DNA from 4 places in the Rhodococcus sp. NPDC057297 genome. Region 2 is predicted to be linked to each of the others. Evidence: predicted binding sites of a transcription regulator. Region 2 holds the regulator's gene; each other region holds the start of a gene.
What was found. The regulator LexA, encoded in region 2, represses DNA repair genes until DNA is damaged. The targets are predictions, from matches to a motif close to CGAACANNTGTTCG.

Region 1: a site for LexA is predicted at 1,615-1,628, ahead of cofD (2-phospho-L-lactate transferase). Genes of this name have one in related genera too.
Region 3: a site for LexA is predicted at 1,678-1,691, ahead of ACFULT_RS12365 (DUF222 domain-containing protein). Genes of this name have one in related genera too.
Region 4: a site for LexA is predicted at 1,529-1,542, ahead of ACFULT_RS05610 (HNH endonuclease signature motif containing protein). Genes of this name have one in related genera too.

Annotation. Positions count from the first base shown of each region.
Region 1 is NZ_JBHUZE010000010.1:128,801-132,132, forward strand. It holds gene ACFULT_RS23820 (coenzyme F420-0:L-glutamate ligase) at 1-391, opposite strand, end outside; gene cofD (2-phospho-L-lactate transferase) at 388-1,356, opposite strand; gene ACFULT_RS23830 (WhiB family transcriptional regulator) at 2,114-2,347, shown strand; gene ACFULT_RS23835 (metallopeptidase family protein) at 2,417-2,902, opposite strand; gene ACFULT_RS23840 (DUF3499 domain-containing protein) at 2,978-3,332, shown strand, end outside.
Region 2 is NZ_JBHUZE010000004.1:272,196-275,527, reverse strand. It holds gene ACFULT_RS14730 (hypothetical protein) at 1-335, opposite strand, end outside; gene lexA (transcriptional repressor LexA) at 744-1,442, shown strand; gene ACFULT_RS14720 (acyl-CoA dehydrogenase family protein) at 1,582-2,724, opposite strand; gene ACFULT_RS14715 (uracil-xanthine permease family protein) at 2,826-3,332, opposite strand, start outside.
Region 3 is NZ_JBHUZE010000003.1:503,151-506,482, forward strand. It holds gene ACFULT_RS12365 (DUF222 domain-containing protein) at 1-1,655, opposite strand, end outside; gene ACFULT_RS12370 (GNAT family N-acetyltransferase) at 1,792-2,262, opposite strand; gene ACFULT_RS12375 (sulfite exporter TauE/SafE family protein) at 2,474-3,332, shown strand, end outside.
Region 4 is NZ_JBHUZE010000001.1:1,209,414-1,212,745, reverse strand. It holds gene ACFULT_RS05615 (AAA family ATPase) at 1-1,419, opposite strand, end outside; gene ACFULT_RS05610 (HNH endonuclease signature motif containing protein) at 1,557-3,332, shown strand, end outside.

The sequences.
Region 1 (3,332 bases), on a different contig from region 2:
CCTCGGGGAGCAGCGCGAGTTCTGCCCGGTCCACGTTGGACCCGTCGATACCCGACGCGGCCTGGACGATGCCGAGACGGTTCTCGGTGATGAGTGTGCGGCCCTTACGCGCGACGACGCGAACAGCCTCCTGATCGACGAGCACACGCCGCGCGGCATCGCGTTCCTCCGGGTCCAGCGGAGCGGCGACCAGTCGACCTTCCACCTTCGAGAACGCCTTGCTCGTCACCACGAGGACGTCGTCGTCGCGAATCCACGGCGCGGCCGTCGCGATGGCCGCAGCGAGGTCGTCGCCCGGGCGGAACTCGGGAAGCCCTGTGACCGGTAGGATCTCGATACCGCCGCCCGGCGCGTGATCGCCGGGCACAGGGGAGCCTGCCTGTTCGGTCACAGCGCCAGCCCTGCCGAACGTAGAGCAACGGCTGCCATCTCCGCCGTGGTGGCCGGATCGGTCATCAACAGCGGCACACTGAGGACGTCGACGCCGGGAATCTCTGCCGTGTCGGTGGAATGGATCATCCACGAGTCGAGGATGCCCGTGTCGGTGCGAGCGCCGTAGTACTTTCCGACCGCCTCGGCAGTGGTCTCGACGCCGATGACCGACAGGCATTCGTCGGCCATCCCTCGCAGGGGCCTGCCGTCGACGACAGGGGACAGGCCGACGACCTTGGCCTTCGTGGTGCGCAAGGCGCTGCGGATCCCGGGGACGGCAAGGATCGCCCCGACACTCACGACTGGATTCGACGGAGCCAGGATGACGGCGTCGGCGTCGGCAATGGCGTCGAGCACACCGGGGGCTGGACTGGCCTGTTCCGCGCCGATGTGGGCGAAGCTGTGCGTCGGGATTCGAGCTCGGTAGCGAACCCACCACTCCTGGAAGTGAATCGCGCGCTGACTCTCACCCGACTCGTCGTCGGGGTCGGTGACGACGACGTGCGTCTCGCTCCGATCGTCGGAAACAGGAAGGAGGCGAACTCCGGGCTGCCACCGGTTGCACAGCGCTTCGGTGACAGCGGAGAGCGGGTACCCGGTCCGCAGCATCCGGCTACGGATCAAGTGTGTGGCGATGTCGCGGTCGCCGAGACCGAACCAGTCCGGATCCGCTCCGTACGCGGCGAGCTCGTCGCGCGCGTGCCACGTTTCGGCGATGCGGCCCCATCCTCGGTCGGTGTCGATGCCCCCGCCGAGTGTGTACATACAGGTGTCCAGATCCGGACAGATCCGAAGCCCGTGCATCCACACGTCGTCCCCGACGTTGACGATCGCGGTGATGTCACCGCCACCGCCGAGCAGTTCCTTGAGGCCCTGGAGAAATCGCGCTCCACCGACCCCGCCCACCAAGACAGTCACTTTCACAGCTGAGGAGCCTATGCCTTGCCGGACGCCTGTGTGTGGGCGCCTCGTGTCCGGCCGTGCTCGAGGCATGTTTAGCTGCCTGTTCACGGGGACGACACGCGCGGAACGACCGTTGATTCGGGGTGTCGGCCGATTTCGGGCCGTAGATGGTATTGGAAATGTGCCCATCAGCTTGACCGCACCACTGTGCGGCGTGTCTAATCACATGTATGTCATTCCAGGGTTGCCGAGCGAGTGTGCTTGGTGCCGACCTTGATTCGAACACGCGTTCCCATGTGGCGCCATTTCGTGGATACGTGTAGTAAAGGTCGAGAGTTCAGAGTGATTACGAATACCGGCGTGGGGCAAGGTGTTCGGACCGACCGGATGTATCTGCGCTAGAAGAAATGGTGAGGAGGCGGAAGCGATGTATGACCAGCACGTGACACGTGAACAACAGGGCGAGGCTCTTGCTCACCTCAGCGCAGTCGACGGCGCGCCGCAGACCGATTCTCGAGCAGGCGCAGCACGAAGCGACTGCGACAACGCAATTCAGAACGGTGCCCGAGGAGTCGAGGTCGTTCCGGTGGACGCGGGCGCCGCGTACGTCGATGCGACGCCGGCCGACGACGTCGAGCCTGACGACACCGAACACGTCGCCGCGCTTTCCGACGAAACCGATTCCGACGAAACCGATTCCGACGAGACCGATCCCGATCTCGATGTCGTTCGGGAGTCGGTGAAGCCTGTGCTCAGCTTGATCGCGGGATTCGATCAGATGTTCGAGGAGATCGAGGATCAGTGGCAGGAGCGCGCACTGTGCGCTCAGACCGATCCCGAGGCCTTCTTCCCGGAGAAGGGCGGATCCACGCGTGAGGCGAAGCGTATCTGCCTCGGCTGCGAGGTGAAGGACGAGTGCCTCGAGTACGCGCTCGCCAACGACGAGCGTTTCGGAATCTGGGGCGGACTGTCCGAGCGTGAGCGCCGGCGCCTCAAGCGCGGCATCGTCTGACCCTGCCGCGATTCCGAAGCGGCTGTGTGCACCGACGTCCGGTTCTTCCGGGTCGTTGCCGGTTGTCCGTCAGTCCTCGTCGGGCAGCGGGTCCACTACATCCGGGTCGACCCCCAGGTAAGTGGCGACCTGCTCCACCAGAACGTCGAACAGTAGATCTTCCAGGTCCTCGGGATGTTTCGCACGTCGCTCCAGCGGACGGCGGAACAGCACGATCCGAGCGCGTGTGGTTTCTCCGCGCTTGTCGATTCCCGCCGGTACCAGCCGAGAGAGCGGCACCGGGCCTTCTGCCACTACCTCGGGTGGCCAGTTCACCGATTCCGGGTCTTTCGCACGAATCTTCGGGACCTCGTCCACTGCGATGTCGAGACGTTCGAGCTTGTCGTGCCACCGGTGGTCGATGCGCGCGAATGCTTCGAGGACTGCGCGGTCGAATTTGTCGGCCCGCGATCGATGACCGGGAAGCGACGCGGGGAGGATCGGACCGCGAACACCGCGGCCTCGTCGTGATGCGGATCGGGAGGTCGTTCTGCGTCCGGAGCCGGTTCGAGCCATGCCGAGAGGCTATCGGTGCCGTTGCGCGGTGTGTCGAGCGGCTCGGCGTCGGAGTGGGGGACTACTCTCTTCCGTGTGAGATCTATGCGTGGATGCTGCCGCCCTGGGTGCAACCGATCGGCCGTTGCGACGCTCACGTATGTCTACTCCGATTCCACCGCTGTCGTCGGGCCACTGGCCACCGTCGACGAGCCGCATTCCTGGGATCTGTGCGAGGTGCATGCCTCGACCACCACAGCACCCAAGGGATGGGAGATGGTTCGGTACGAAGGTGGGTTCACCACCTCGACTCCGGACGAGGACGATCTGACGGCGCTGGCGGAGGCCGTCCGCGAAGCCGGCCGCGGAGACCGCGTTCGCGACGACGCTCCCCGACCCAGTGCCGGTGTCCGGTCCGCTACGGAGTCCACGCAGGACCGCCGCGCGGCTT
Region 2 (3,332 bases):
TCCGAGACCTGGACCGTGACACTGGAGGGCGCGGAAACGGATTCGAGCGACGATGCGCGAAGGTTTGCCATTCCGACGAGCGCCAACAGCACCACAGCGGTCCCCACCACTCCCGCCACCGCACCGAGCACGGTGATGCGCTGGCTACGATGCGCCTGATCTGCGCACCCGTCGGCCCGCCGGTCGTGCTGGCCGCCGCGGACCGCGGACACGCCGACATGACGGCGACGCTGCATCGTCGCACGACGCTGCGACTCTGTCTGACGGGTACGGACAGCACGGCGAGTCTGCTGGTGCTGCTCCGTACGGACGGGCCGCTCGGTAGTGATGCTCATCGGAACCTCCGGTGTCGAACGAGACGTGGATTCGAACGCTATTCGATCAGGCGTTCGATGAACGCTTGTTCGAAAGTTCTATCACGCACCTCCGACAAAGTCAGTAGAAAACGCGACACGGATCGAACAGATGTTTGATCCAACAGCGATAACGGGCTAAGTTCGTGTCAGAAACCACACGTCACATCCATCCCACGCGTTCTGGTCTTCGAGCACGTTCGAGTTCCGGCACACGCACGCATCACGCAGGAGGACGCACGAATGAAAGACGAGACCTCTAGCGGGTCGAACGGCACGGGGTCGAACGGAAAGGCTGCCGGGAAGCCCGCTGTGACGAAAACTGCGGCAGCGAAAACTACGGCGACCAAAAGTACGGCCGGCAAGGCTGCTGCGGGCAAGCCTGCTGCCGTGCCGACCGCGAAGGCGTTCGAGGGCGAGGGAACGGACATCAACGCCGGACTCACCGAGCGTCAGCGCAAGGTGCTCGAGGTGATCCGGGCGTCGGTCACCGAGCGGGGCTATCCACCGAGCATCCGCGAGATCGGCGATGCCGTCGGGCTCACGTCCACATCGTCAGTGGCACACCAGCTGCGCACGCTCGAGCGCAAGGGCTTCCTCCGCCGCGACGCCAACCGTCCTCGGGCCGTCGACGTGCGGGGGCTCGACGAGGTGCAAGCGGATCACGCGGCCGCCGTCGCCGACGGTTCCGCTCCGTCCGAGGACCAGTTGCCGACGCCGACTTTCGTGCCGGTTCTCGGTCGAATCGCCGCGGGCGGACCGATCCTCGCCGAGGAAGCCGTCGAGGACGTGTTCCCACTCCCCCGCGAACTGGTGGGTCAGGGGTCGCTGTTCCTGCTGAAAGTCGTCGGCGAATCCATGATCGATGCAGCAATCTGCGACGGAGACTGGGTTGTCGTGCGTCAGCAGAGCGTCGCCGACAACGGCGACATCGTCGCGGCCATGATCGAGGGCGAAGCAACCGTCAAGACGTTCAAGCGAACCAAGGGTGATGTCTGGTTGATGCCGCACAACCCCTTGTTCGAGCCCATTCCCGGCAACGACGCAGCAATCCTGGGCAAGGTCGTCACCGTGATGCGCAAGCTCTGAGCGCGCTCGTATCACCACCTCCCCCGTACCCCCCGTACCGACACGGAGCGAACGTGACGTTCGGTCACTTGAAGTGACCGAACGTCACGTTCGCTCCGTTCGGGGGGTGCGGCGGCGCGCGCTCGGGGTTACGACGAGGTCAGAGGTCCAGTCCTCGGCCGATGATCTCCTTCATGATCTCCGTGGTGCCGCCGTAGATGGTCTGCACGCGCGAATCCATGTAGGCCTTGGCGATCGGGTATTCCTTCATGTACCCGTAACCGCCGTGCAGCTGTAGGCATCTGTCGATCAACTTGACCTGGTTCTCGGTTGTCCACCACTTCGCCATGGCAGCTTCCTGCACGGTGAGCGTGCCGGCGTTGAGAAGTTCGATGAACTTGTCGACCATGATGCGTGTCGCGGTCGTTTCCGTGGCCAGTTCGGCGAGCACGAAACGCGTGTTCTGGAACTTGCCGATGGACTTGCCGAACGCCTTGCGGTCCCGGCAGTACTGGATGGTCATGTCCAGCGCGGATTCCATGGCTGCGGCTGCGACGACAGCGATCGAGAGCCGTTCCTGCGGCAGATTCTGCATCAGGTAGATGAAGCCCATTCCCTCCTCACCGAGGAGGTTGGCTGCGGGGATTCGAACGTCGGTGAAACTGAGCTCCGCGGTGTCCTGGGCTTTCATGCCGATCTTGTCGAGGTTGCGTCCGCGCTCGAAGCCCGGCATGTCGCGTTCGACGACCAGCAAGCTGAAGCCCTGCGCACCCTTCTCCGGGTCAGTACACGCGACGACGATGACGAGGTCGGCGTTGATCCCGTTGGTGATGAAGGTCTTGGATCCGTTCAGGACCCACTCGTCGCCGTCGCGAACCGCGCGGGTCTTGATTCCCTGCAGATCACTGCCGGTACCGGGCTCGGTCATGGCGATCGCGGTGATGAGTTCGCCCGAGCAGAACCCGGGGAGCCAGCGCTGTTTCTGTTCGTCGTTCGTGAGCTCGATCAGGTAGGGAGCAACGACGTCGTTGTGGAGAGTGAACCCGATACCGCTGTATCCGCCGCGGGTGGTTTCCTCGGTGACGATGGCGTTGTACCGGAAGTCCTTGACCCCGCCGCCGCCGAACTCCTCGGGTGCTGCCGTTCCCAGGAAGCCCTGCTTACCAGCTTCCACCCAGACGTCACGATCGACGATGTTCTGCTCTTCCCAGCGCGCATGGTTGGGGGCTACGTGCTGGTCCAGAAACTTGCGGTACGACTCGCGGAAGAGGTCGTGCTCGGGTTCGAACAGGGTGCGGTCCACGGGTTACTCCTTCGAGGGTGACACTTGTCGTGCGTTCCCTCGACACTACGACCGCGCCCGACCTCGGTCGATGACCGAGCCGCGCAGGATCGGTGACCGAACTAGCGGGTAGCGAGCCTGCTGAGTGCGCGCAGAGCCGGGTAGCCGACGAGGATGCCCACCGAGCCCCATGCGATTCCGCCGAGGTCGACCGATCCGATGGTCAAGGTCAGGTCGCCGATTCCCGCGACCAGTGCGGCCGCGACGACGGTGAGGTTGACCGGGTCGGTGAAGTCGACCTTGTTGTCGGACCAGATCCGGACTCCCAGTAGGCCGATGAGTCCGTAGAGGACGAGCGTGGCGCCGCCGATGACGCCATCGGGAACCGTGAACACCAGTGCACCGAACTTCGGGGAGAACGCGAGCACGATTGCCGTGACGGCTGCGACCCAATATGCGGCTGTGGAGTACACGCGGGTGGCGGCCATGACCCCGATGTTCTCGGCGTAGGTGGTCGTGCCGGAACCTCCCGCTGCACCCGCGAGTGTCGTGGCCAGCCCGTCGGCGATGAGTGCGTCTCCGGCGAGGTCGTCCAGCGACTTCCCCGTCATCGCGGATACTGCTTTGAC
Region 3 (3,332 bases), on a different contig from region 2:
TCTGCGTAGGACGGCGGGGCGGTGGTGTTGTCGGGATCGGATTCGGGTTTGTCGGTGCGGTGGTGGGGTTGTCGTCGTTTCTTCGGTATGTGGGGTAGGAGTGAGCTCGGGGCCAGGTCGGTTCGGCCGGTGGTGTTTCCGGGGAGGGTGACTGCGGTGGTGCCGGAAGTCGACTTCCAGTATTCGGCGGCTCCGGCGAGCATGGTGGGTGTCCAGGCGCCCATGGTTTTGAGGGAGTGGTGGTACCTGCAGAGGCAGTGGAGGTTGGTGAGGATGGTCCAGCCGCCGCGGGTGGGGTTGTGGTGGTCGAAGGCGATGATGTGGTCGATCTCGCAGCCGGCTGCGGGGACGTCGCATCCGGGGTGGCGGCAGGTGCGGTCGCGGTGTCGGACGAGGTCTGCGAGCGCGGTGCCGGGTCGGTAGGTCAGTGCGCCGGGTGGTGGGGTGGTGAGTCCGCCGTGGCCGTCGGGGTAGAGCGGGACGGCGAGTGCGGGGTTGGTTTTGATGGCGGCTTCGAGTGCATCGATGAGTTGATAGGTGCCGCTGTAGTTTTCGTTGCACTGTCGAGGTGTTGGGGTCGGCGGTGTGGATGGAGTGGGGAGTGCGAGTCCGCTGCGACGTCGACCGCGGCCGAGTGGGTTGAAACTGATGTGCGTCGGTCGTGGTTGTGCCGGGGCAGTGGTGATGCCTGTGCGGTCGGCGAGGTTTGTGGCGTCGGTGAGGATGATGTTGAAGTGACTGTTGGCTGCCAGTTCTCGGGCGTATTCAGGGTCGATGATGCCGTGGCCTGCGAGGTAGGCGGGGAGGTCGCGGAGTCCGAGGAGGGTGTCGACGTCGATGGTGATGCTGGTCAGTGGGGTGCGGCGGTCGGGGAGTTGGGGGTTGGCGGTGCAGGGTTTGTCGTCGTCGGGTGTGCAGGTGCAGGTGAGGTGGGTGTCGCGGTGGATGAGTGTGACGAATGCTGCGGCGAGGCGTTGACTCCGGGTGCGTGGGTCGCGGGGGCAGAGGGTGGCGGCCATTTCGGTGATCAGTTGCCAGCAGGCGGCGGCTTGGGCTGCGGGGAGGTTGGCTTCGAGTGTGGCGATGAGGTCTTTGTCGCGGTAGCGCAGTGAGGTGAGTTTGTCGGTGACGTCTTTGCGGTTGGCTGCGGCTTCGTCGGGTGCGGTTCGAGTGATGATGGCGTTGATTTCAGTGGCGAGGGGGCCCGGGGAGAGGTGTCGGGCTGCGGTGAGGGTTTCGGTTTCGATGCGGTGGGCGGCGTCTGCGGTGAGGCCGGCGGTGGTGCGGTAGATGGCGCGGATGCGTGCGACGTCGATGTCGCCGTCGGCGAATGCGGCGGCGATGGCGGGTAGGCGCAGGCGTAGGTCCATGCCGATCTCGGCGAGGGTGTCGGCGACGGTTTTGGAGCAGCCGAGGGTCGCGGCTGTTTCGGAGGCGGCGTAGTTTCCGGCGTCGGTGATGAAGTCGCCGATCTGGACGGTCTGGTTTATGCAGGAGTCCCAGATCTGCGCGGCAAGTGCGATTTTGCGGGCGCAGGCTTGGTTTTCCTCACGTGCTGCGTCGGCAAGTTGGGTCAGCAGGGTGGGGTCGATGGTGGGTTGTGGTTGTGGTCCTGCGCATCGGGCGAATGTGCTGCGTGGTGCGGTGCGTGGCATACGGTGAACCCCCCGGCTCATGGGAACGTATGTTCGAATATACCGTGACACCCAACCGCGTGCAAGGGTTGTAATGCTGCGGGGCAATCGATTTCGTAGGTGGGGCTGCTACCACATGCCACCGACACAGCGGTGCTCAGCGCACCATCCGGATGGTGACGTAACCGTCGATCCCAAGGAGGTCCTGGGCTGCACCGTCGGGCTCGAAGCCGTTGCGTCGATAGAACTTCATGGCACGTCGGTTCGTCTGGGCGACCCAGAGTTCGGTCGGTTCGTCGGTCAATACAGCATCGAGCAGTAGCTGCCCGACGCCGGTGCCGTGGAACGCTTCCAGAACGTAGAGTGCAAACAGCTTGCGTCGGCCGTCTTCGAGGCCGCAGTGTGCAATCCCGATGATGCCGGAATCCTCCACTGCAACTGCAACATCCTGGCCCTCTTCCTTCGGTTCGAGTACTGTCCGCCAGTGCTGAGTTCGCCGTGTGATCGAACCCTCGTCGAGGTAGGTGTCGGGAACCGACCCTCCGTATGTAGTGCGCCAGGCCTCAGTGTGCATCCGAGCGATCGCCTCGGATTCGTCTCGACCCGGTCTTCGCACTACAGGAGTCATGAAGTCACTGTAGATCGACGGTTCGAGCAAGTAATACAGCGATGGTCATCGGATCCAACGAATTCGCCGAAATCCAGGGTGATTTCAACCCTTGACGTAATACGCGTCGATGGGTTGCATGGGCGGATGTCGAACGCGCTGTTGCCGAGGTGTTGTGGGTCGATCTGACCTGCACCCGAACATTATTCACTCGACTCATGGAGCACACGCAGTGAAAACAATCATTCTTATCGGCATCGTGGGGCTTGCGGCCCAACTCGTCGACGGCGCTCTCGGTATGGCGTACGGCGTCACGACGACGACGCTTCTGCTCGCCATCGGCACCAATCCCGCGGCCGCATCGGCCACCGTGCACTTGGCGGAGATCGGAACCACGTTCATCTCCGGTCTGTCGCACTGGAAGTTCGGTAACGTCGACTGGACGGTCGTTCGGCGGATCGCCCTGCCCGGTGCAGTGGGTGCATTCGTCGGAGCGACGGTTCTGTCCAACCTGTCCACCGAAGCCGCAGCACCCGTCATGGCGTTGATCCTTCTGGGCCTGGGGTTGTACATCCTGATCAGGTTCACCGTCCAGGGGATTCCTCGGGGAAATCTCGGAAAGCCGCTGCGCAAGCGGTTCCTGGCGCCCCTCGGGTTGCTCGCGGGCTTCGTCGACGCCACCGGCGGAGGCGGGTGGGGGCCGGTGGGAACCCCGGCCATTCTCGCCAGCGGACGGCTCGAGCCTCGGAAGGTCATCGGTTCGATCGACACGAGCGAGTTCGTGATCGCGCTCGCCGCGAGCCTGGGCTTCCTGTTCAGCCTCGGCTCGCAGGGAATCAACATCGGCTGGGTCTTGGCGATCCTTGCCGGTGGCGTTGTCGCGGCTCCTCTCGCGGCGTGGCTGGTCCGTCACGTTCCGCCTCGTTTGTTGGGGGCTTCGGTGGGCGGCATCATCGTGCTCACCAACACGCGGAGCCTGTTCCGGAGTGGTTGGTTCGAGCTCAGCGGCGCAGTCCAGGCCACTGCGTACGTCACCATCGTCGTGGCCTGGGTGGGGTGCTTCGCATTCTCACTGAAGGCGTACCTGCAGG
Region 4 (3,332 bases), on a different contig from region 2:
CGAGAACGTGCGACGCACCACGTCGAACGCCTCGTCCGGCTTCGCTGTTTGCAGCAGTATCGAGGCAGTCGGAAGCGCTGCCGCACTGCGAATCTCGGGCGAGGTCGTTGCTCGGCGAACCTGAGCAGCCAACGCCAGTCCCCACTGCGGATCGCCCGCCATGTAGGCAGCGTGTGCAGCACTGGCGTATCGCAACGCCGCTTTGTCCGGCGCCGGAGAGATTTGCGCAGCCCGTTCCAACGCACGTGCGACCTCGAAGAACCCTCCTCGGCGGTGAGACAGTTCGGCGGCGCCTTCCAGTTCCGCGGCCACCGATTCGTCCACGCCGTCCGCGGCCGCAGCACGATGCCACGCCCGGCATGGCGGGTCGTCGACCAGTCGAGCAGCGAAATCCTCGTGTGCGGCGCGGCGCTGGTCCACACTGCAGTCGGAATAGGCTGCGGAGCGGACCAGCGGATGCGTGAAATGTACGGCACGGCCGTCGATCACAACGAGACCGGACTGTTCCGCTTCCCTCCACACCGACAGATCGCCGCCGAACCCTGCAGCCGCGGTGATGATGTCCAGAGACTCGTATCCGGATCCAGACGCCGCGTAAAGCAACAACTTTCGGGTCTGCGGCGTCAGGTCGGCGATTCGAAGGGAGAACAGCGACTGCACCCGACGAACCCGGTCGTCGCCCGTACTGGCCGACAGGTCGACGCCCGACCGGACGACGGCACGGCCGAACTCGATGATCGCCAGAGGATTTCCCTCTGCCTGACGAATGATCTCGAGTCGTGCAGAGCGCGACGGTGTCATGGGCTGACGGTCCAACAACACGGCGGACTCTGCGTCGGTGAGACTGGGGACCTCCGCCGCGGCGACGCCAGGATCGACGCCGTCGGGAATACGGTGACCTCTCGAGCTGCACAGCGTGGTCATCGGACCGGCCACCCGCCGAACTGCGTAGACGACGATGTCGAGCGAATCACGGTCGAGCAGGTGCGCGTCGTCGAGAAGCAGCACGAGGGGTGACTCCGCGGCGAGCACTTCGAGGAGGTGGAGTACCGCGTGCCTGCAGGCGTACATGTCGACCATGGCGGGCAGGGGCGCGCGACCCAGCATCTCGTCGAGTGGGATTCGAATTGCTTCGGGCAGACGGTCGGCATACGCCATGACCGGCCACAACAACTGCTGCAGTCCGGAGAACATCTGCTGGGTCTCGGCGTCCACGCCTGAGGCTTGCAGCACTCGAACACCGGCGTCCTCGGCGACGGCACGCGCATGCCGGAGAAGAGTGCTCTTGCCGATCCCGGCCTCACCCAGCAGCCAGAACATCCGATCGCCCGCGCCCGGATTCGTCACCATGCGGGTGATCGACGCAGCCAGCGCGTCTCGCCCCACCAGCGCCCCAGCGGGCTCGCGTTCCGCAGTCATCGAGCACCGCCCGTAGTTGTAGCAACAATATGTCTTCCATATTGTGACACCGCCGCGCCTGTCGTACAGCGTTCGCATGTCCTGCGGCGGCAGCACGGAACCTTGTGTTCGAACGGATGTTCGATTAGACTTGTGGCATGGGGATGCAGGGGGGCACGACCAGAGAGATTCGCGCGGCTGCCGATGCAGCCGCGGCGACAGCGCTGTCCTTACTTGCAGATGCCCGCCGGGCCGAGAACAGGTGCGCCGCCGCGGTGGTCCGTTCCGTACACGACTTGACCGAACTCAGATTCGCAACGGAGATGGACGTACATCACTTAGGAGAGGACGAAGCCGACATCGCGTTGGCCAGGCGCACGGTCGAATGCGAGGCCGCCGTCGCATTGTCCCTGTCCCGCATGATGACCCGTGACCTGTTGACCGTCGGTGCGCAACTCGCGTGGCGCCTACCTCGGGTCTCCGCGGCCTTCGACGAGGGCGACTTGGACTACCCACGCGCCCGGGCAATCGCACTCACCCTGGAGAAGGCAAGCGATACCACGGTCGCGGCGTTGGAGGAGTCCATACTGTCGGCCGCGCTGCGCATGAACACCAGAGCACTCAAGGAGAACATCTGGCGAGCCTGGTTCGAGCACGATGCCGCCGAAGCCTCCGCCGCTCGGAAAGCAACCGAATCCGAGGAGCGCTGCGCCGAGGTGAAGCGAGGCGATGACGGTACGGCCACCCTCATTGCCAAGATGTCCACTCTCGAAGGCGCGGAATGCAACTCGATTCTGGAAGAATTGATCGGGACAGTGTGCTCCCGTGATCCGCGGACCAAGAAGCAGCTCCGAGGATTCGCACTGCTGGCCCTCTTCCACCGCGAGGACTACATCCTCTGCACGTGCGGTCGAGCAGAGTGCCCTGTCCGCAGCACCGAGCGAGTCCACAAGGATCGTCGCCCCCACCTGCTCCAGATCATGATCGACATCAAGACACTGCTGGGGCTGACCAACGAACCCGCGACCCTCGGAGACGGAACCGTTCTCGACCCTGAAATCGCACGACACATCGCCGGCAGTGCCCAGTGGCAGATCCTGTTGACCGAACTTCTCGACGCCGCGCACCACGCGACCGCTGCAACCGATCGCACCGCCGAAGCCCGGGTCGAGTCCGACGAGGCCTCGCCGCAACACAACACCGACGGCAACGACGGTGACAGCGACACCGACGGGAACAGCGACAACGGCGGCCCCGGCGATTCGGGTGGCCCCGGTGATTCGGGTGGCCCTGATGTTCCCTCCGGCCCTGATGTTCCGTCCGGCCCTCATGTTCCGTCCGGCCCTGTACCGCGGGTACCTTCGGGCGGCGGCGAATCGGAAGGTCCGCGCGCTGTGCGGCTGCTGCGCCGAGGCAAGATCCGGTCGGCAGCTCCGCTACCTTCACGGGAATCCGCTTCTGCCGGCAGAACGACGTCGTCGAAGGTCCGACACCGCGACATCGATCTGTCGAAGTACATACAGGACTTCCTGTCCGCGTCGGCGCAGGATTCATCGTTGACCCGCGGAATACACCCCGACGGCCATGGCGGTTTCCTCGAGCCGCCACCTGGCGCGCTGACGTACAGGCCGTCGGCCGAGCTTGTCGCACTCACGCGAGCTACGCACTGCACATGCACATTTCCTGGGTGCAGTGTGCCGTCCGAACGGTGCGAAATCGACCACGTCGTACCGTTCGACCACAACGATCCCATCGCAGGCGGATGGACCGTTCGATCCAACCTGCAGCCCCTGTGCAAATACCACCATCAAGCGAAGACACTGAAGCTGTGGACCGCTGCGGTATTGGCCGGCGACGCGATCTACTGGGTGTCGACGTCGGGCCTGCGCCACATCACACCGTCGACCTTCGGGACAGTCGTGGTGCCCGCGACG